2 regions of the Escherichia sp. TC-EC600-tetX4 genome follow, and region 2 is predicted to be linked to the other one. Evidence: predicted binding sites of a transcription regulator. Region 2 holds the regulator's gene; the other holds the start of a gene.
The links. Region 2 encodes Fur, which represses iron uptake genes when iron is present. Its sites were predicted from a motif close to ATAATAATGAGAACNACTATCAA; they were not measured.
Positions count from the first base shown of each region.

Region 1: the regulator Fur is predicted to act here: its motif matches at 1,331-1,353, upstream of exbB (tol-pal system-associated acyl-CoA thioesterase).

Region 1 covers NZ_CP079924.1:731,889-735,052, reverse strand. The annotation lists gene exbD (TonB system transport protein ExbD) at 103-528, opposite strand; gene exbB (tol-pal system-associated acyl-CoA thioesterase) at 535-1,269, opposite strand; gene metC (cystathionine beta-lyase) at 1,521-2,708, shown strand; gene yghB (DedA family general envelope maintenance protein YghB) at 2,848-3,164, shown strand, end outside.
Region 2 covers NZ_CP079924.1:3,166,953-3,170,116, forward strand. The annotation lists gene ybfF (esterase) at 1-93, shown strand, start outside; gene ybfE (LexA regulated protein) at 233-526, shown strand; gene fldA (flavodoxin FldA) at 666-1,196, shown strand; gene uof (fur leader peptide) at 1,406-1,492, shown strand; gene fur (ferric iron uptake transcriptional regulator) at 1,485-1,931, shown strand; gene chiQ (ChiQ/YbfN family lipoprotein) at 2,015-2,341, opposite strand; gene chiP (chitoporin) at 2,391-3,164, opposite strand, start outside.

The DNA of each region.
Region 1 (3,164 bases), 2.2 Mb from region 2:
TGCGTCGTGAACGCCTTATCCGGCCTACAAACGCACGAAGATTCAACATGTTGCAATAGATTTTGTAGGCCTGATGAGCGTAGCGCATCAGGCAATTCTACTTTACTTCGCTTTGGCGGTTTCTTCGCCGACCAGACCTATCTTCAGGTAACCCGCCTGATGCAGCGTATCCATTACCTTCATCAACGTCTCGTAATCGACGGTTTTGTCCGCTCGGAAGAAGATGGTGGTGTCTTTCTTGCCTTCGGTTAACGCATTCAACGCCGTAATCATTGTTTCATCGGTGACCGGATCGTTACCGATAAACATCGAGTTGTCTGCCTTCACCGACAGATAAACCGGTTTTTCCGGGCGCGGCTGCGGCGTGCTGGTAGAAGCAGGCAAGTTCACCTTCACATCTACCGTCGCTAACGGTGCCGCCACCATAAAGATAATCAGCAGAACCAACATCACGTCGATAAACGGCGTCACGTTGATATCATGCATTTCGCCGTTATCGTCGAGGTTTTCGTTAAGATGCATTGCCATCGGATATTATCCTGCGCGTAATTTTTGTGCGACACGAACCGGATGCGCAGCGGCGCTGGCTTCCAGATCCAGGTCACGGCTTTGCAGCAACAATACCTGCGCTGCAACATCACCCAGCATCGCTTTAAAGCCGCCAATCTGGCGTGCAAATACGTTATAGATAACGACCGCAGGAATCGCTGCCACGAGGCCGATTGCCGTTGCTAACAGAGCTTCTGCGATACCCGGCGCAACGACTGCCAGGTTAGTGGTCTGCGTTTGCGCGATACCAATAAAGCTGTTCATGATGCCCCAGACCGTACCAAACAGACCAACGAACGGAGAAATCGCGCCGATGGTTGCCAGATAGCCGTTACCGCGGCCCATTTGACGACCCACTGCGGCGACCCGACGCTCCAGACGGAAGCTGGTACGTTCTTTAATACCTTCGTTATCGTCGCTGCCTTCTGACAGTTCCAGCTCATTCTGCGCTTCATTGAGCAAATGCAGGCTTAAGCTTTTGCTACCAAAATCAGCGGCGATATCGTTGGCCTGGTTTAAGGAACGCGCTTCAGCCAGCAGTTGCTGCTCGCGCTTAAGGCGACGCTTCTGATTGAAGAACTCTACGCTCTTACTGAAGAAGATTGCCCAGGTGACTACGGAGGCCAAAATAAGCCCAATCATCACGCACTTAACGACAATATCGGCGTGCTGATACATACCCCAGACGGAAAGGTCCGTCTGCATTAAATTATTACCCACTGTGTATCTCCAGGACGCAAGTCACAAAATCTGCGCATAATAATATCAAAACGACGTCGAATTGATAGTCGTTCTCATTACTATTTGCATACTGCCGTACCTTTGCTTTCTTTTCCTTGCGTTTACGCAGTAAAAAAGTCACCAGCACGCCATTTGCGAAAATTTTCTGCTTTATGCCAATTCTTCAGGATGCGCCCGCGAATATTCATGCTAGTTTAGACATCCAGACGTATAAAAACAGGAATCCCGACATGGCGGACAAAAAGCTTGATACTCAACTGGTGAATGCAGGACGCAGCAAAAAATACACTCTCGGCGCGGTAAATAGCGTGATTCAGCGCGCTTCTTCGCTGGTCTTTGACAGTGTAGAAGCCAAAAAACACGCGACACGTAATCGCGCCAATGGAGAGTTGTTCTATGGACGGCGCGGAACGTTAACCCATTTCTCCTTACAACAAGCGATGTGTGAACTGGAAGGTGGCGCAGGCTGCGTGCTATTTCCCTGCGGGTCGGCAGCGGTTGCTAATTCCATTCTTGCTTTTATCGAACAGGGCGATCATGTGTTGATGACCAACACCGCCTATGAACCGAGTCAGGATTTCTGTAGCAAAATCCTCAGCAAACTGGGCGTAACGACATCATGGTTTGATCCGCTGATTGGTGCCGATATCGTTAAGCATCTGCAGCCAAACACTAAAATCGTGTTTCTGGAATCGCCAGGCTCCATCACCATGGAAGTCCACGACGTTCCGGCGATTGTTGCCGCCGTACGCAGTGTGGTGCCGGATGCCATCATTATGATCGACAACACCTGGGCAGCCGGTGTGCTGTTTAAGGCGCTGGATTTTGGCATCGATGTTTCTATTCAAGCCGCCACCAAATATCTGGTTGGGCATTCAGATGCGATGATTGGCACTGCCGTGTGCAATGCCCGTTGCTGGGAGCAGCTACGGGAAAATGCCTATCTGATGGGCCAGATGGTCGATGCCGATACCGCCTATATAACCAGCCGTGGCCTGCGCACATTAGGTGTGCGTTTGCGTCAACATCATGAAAGCAGTCTGAAAGTGGCTGAATGGCTGGCAGAACATCCGCAAGTTGCGCGAGTTAACCACCCTGCTCTGCCTGGCAGTAAAGGTCACGAATTCTGGAAACGAGACTTTACAGGCAGCAGCGGGCTATTTTCCTTTGTGCTTAAGAAAAAACTCAATAATGAAGAGCTGGCGAACTATCTGGATAACTTCAGTTTATTCAGCATGGCCTACTCGTGGGGCGGGTATGAATCGTTGATCCTGGCAAATCAACCAGAACATATCGCCGCCATTCGCCCACAAGGCGAGATCGATTTTAGCGGGACCTTGATTCGCCTGCATATTGGTCTGGAAGATGTCGACGATCTGATTGCCGATCTGGACGCCGGTTTTGCGCGAATTGTATAACATTGCCACTTTTGGACAATTTTGCAGACATTTTATTGTGAAAAGTCTTAAATTGTTGCGTCCGGGATCAAGGCGTCCCGGACGATTCAGGAGTACAATAGGCAGATAAAGGCTTAAACGCTGTTCCACAGGAAAGTCCATGGCTGTTATTCAAGATATCATCGCTGCGCTCTGGCAACACGACTTTGCCGCGCTGGCGGATCCTCATATTGTTAGCGTTGTTTACTTTGTCATGTTTGCCACGCTGTTTTTAGAAAACGGCCTGCTGCCCGCCTCATTTTTGCCAGGCGACAGCTTGTTGATACTGGCAGGCGCATTGATTGCCCAGGGGGTTATGGATTTTCTGCCTACGATTGCGATTCTGACCGCCGCAGCAAGTCTGGGCTGCTGGCTAAGTTATATTCAGGGGCGCTGGTTAGGGAATACCAAAACGGTGAAAGGCTGGCTGGCACAGCT
Region 2 (3,164 bases):
CGGGCGCATGTGATTGCAGGCGCGGGTCACTGGGTCCATGCTGAAAAACCGGATGCGGTATTACGCGCTATCCGTCGCTATCTCAATGATTAACGCAACTGATTAAAAACCCAGCGTCCGCGTCGCTTTCCGCGCGTGGGCGTTGGCGTGACTCATCGCGCTGATGTATTATGGCGCGCTATCCATCCGGGCAGAGGCCTGGCTGATTGTTTCCCCCGAAGTCACCAAGATCATGGCCAAAGAACAAACGGACCGTACGACATTAGATCTGTTCGCGCACGAGCGTCGACCGGGACGACCGAAAACTAATCCGCTTTCGCGCGATGAACAGCTGCGTATTAATAAACGCAACCAGCTAAAACGCGACAAAGTACGTGGCCTTAAGCGTGTCGAACTGAAGCTGAACGCGGAAGCTGTCGAGGCGCTGAACGAGCTGGCGGAGTCGCGCAATATGAGCCGTAGCGAACTGATCGAAGAGATGTTAATGCAGCAACTGGCGGCGCTGCGTAGTCAGGGCATCGTTTAAATTTCCACTTTCATGTAGCACAGTGTGCAGTCCTGCTCGTTTGCTGATTCCGCAAGACTGCCTGTTCTGCTATGATTGCCTTTATCCGTGGGCAATTTTCCACCCCCATTTCAATAAGTTTCAAGAGGTTATTTCACTCATGGCTATCACTGGCATCTTTTTCGGCAGCGACACCGGTAATACCGAAAATATCGCAAAAATGATTCAAAAACAGCTTGGTAAAGACGTTGCCGATGTCCATGACATTGCAAAAAGCAGCAAAGAAGATCTGGAAGCTTATGACATTCTGCTGCTGGGCATCCCAACCTGGTATTACGGCGAAGCGCAGTGTGACTGGGATGACTTCTTCCCGACTCTCGAAGAGATTGATTTCAACGGCAAACTGGTTGCGCTGTTTGGTTGTGGTGACCAGGAAGATTACGCCGAATATTTCTGCGACGCATTGGGCACCATCCGCGACATCATTGAACCGCGCGGTGCAACCATCGTTGGTCACTGGCCAACTGCGGGCTATCATTTCGAAGCATCAAAAGGTCTGGCAGATGACGACCACTTTGTCGGTCTGGCTATCGACGAAGACCGTCAGCCGGAACTGACCGCTGAACGTGTAGAAAAATGGGTTAAACAGATTTCTGAAGAGTTGCATCTCGACGAAATTCTCAATGCCTGATGTGATGCGGCGTAGACTCATGTCTACGCCGTATTAATAGATAATGCCAATCAAAATAATTGCTACAAATTTGTAACTTTTGCTGTTGTACCTGTACAATGTCCCGGTGTTCAAGTGGCCTTGCCGTTGTAAATGTAAGCTGTGCCACGTTTTTATTAACAATATTTGCCAGGGACTTGTGGTTTTCATTTAGGCGTGGCAATTCTATAATGATACGCATTATCTCAAGAGCAAATTCTGTCACTTCTTCTAATGAAGTGAACCGCTTAGTAACAGGACAGATTCCGCATGACTGATAACAATACCGCCCTAAAGAAAGCTGGCCTGAAAGTAACGCTTCCTCGTTTAAAAATCCTGGAAGTTCTTCAGGAGCCGGACAACCATCACGTCAGTGCGGAAGATTTATACAAACGTCTGATCGATATGGGTGAAGAAATTGGTCTGGCTACGGTATATCGCGTACTGAACCAGTTTGACGACGCTGGTATCGTCACCCGCCACAATTTTGAAGGCGGTAAATCCGTATTTGAACTGACACAGCAACATCACCACGATCACCTGATCTGCCTCGACTGCGGCAAGGTTATCGAATTTAGTGATGATTCCATCGAAGCGCGTCAGCGTGAAATTGCCGCAAAACATGGCATTCGCCTGACTAACCACAGTCTCTATCTTTACGGTCACTGTGCCGAAGGCGATTGCCGCGAAGATGAACATGCGCACGAAGGCAAATAAGCCAGCCTGAACGAGAAAAGCCAACCTGCGGGTTGGCTTTTTTATGCAAGGGAAATAAGAAAAGCGAGAGTTACAGCTCTCACTTATTTGTTATTACTGCGTATTTCCTGCCAGACTTTATCACAATCGGCTTTCACCGCCTGATCATTTCCGGTTTGCGTTGCACGCAGACACTGCTGATAATCCAGTACGCGTACACTTTCCTGGTCGGCAAACTGCTGATGTTGTTTCTCTTTCTTCAGCACGTTTAACACGCTCTGGCAGGCTTCAATTTTTTCTGGCGAACCTTGTGCGGTGTTGATACAGGCGCTGTATGCCTCTTTCAGACGACTGTCTTCCTGTGGCGCGGTTGATTGCGCACAAGCTACCAGCCCCGATGCCATTATGGCGATGAGAATCAGTTTTTTCATAGCAAATTCCTCAAACGTGCGGCAGGCACAAAACCTGCCGCGTCGGGCATCAGAAGATGGTGAATGGTGCGATTACCATAAATTTCACGTCACGCTCATCCTGGAAGATGTTGCCGTAACCACCGCCCCAGCTTGGGATGTCGGAGTGGTTGTCGTATTCGGTGAAATGCAGTTTGAACATCGTGCCTTTGGCGCGACCGTCCTGAATGGTATAGACCGCATCCAGGCTGTAGGCAGACTCTTCAATAGTCCGGTTTTTGTCGTAGTACGCATCCGGATTGCTCTGCCAGGTCGCAGGTTTAGCATCCCATGCGTAAACGTAGGAAGCGCCGATGGCGAAGCCTGGAAGATTCCAGTTTTTCAGGTCATACATCGCACCGAAGAAGACCGCTTTTTCGCCGTTGGCGTTGAAGTCAGAACGGTTATCCCACCAGATATCCAGGCGACCGTTTGAGGAAGCGTAGGTTGGAGTCATACGTTGCAGGAAGTATCCCTGCTGACCGTCAGCCTTAACCCAGGTGCCTTCGAGGCGCAAATCCACTACGTCAGCCGCCCGGTAACCAAAGGTCAACGCTTGCAGCCAGGCGGTGCCGTCATAAAGGTCGTTGACGCTGCGATCGTCAACTTTATCTCGGGTACCGTAGAACTGGTAGCTGGTGGTTAACGGGCTACCGGCGATATCAAATTTGTAGCTGGCTTTGGCAAAATATTGATCGATATACCCTTCCGCCTGACCAAATGCCGCTTCCAGTACGAAGTTATTTTTGAAGTCGTATTTCGCCCCAAAGGAGTGCAGATAATCAACTTTGGTGGTTTTATCGTT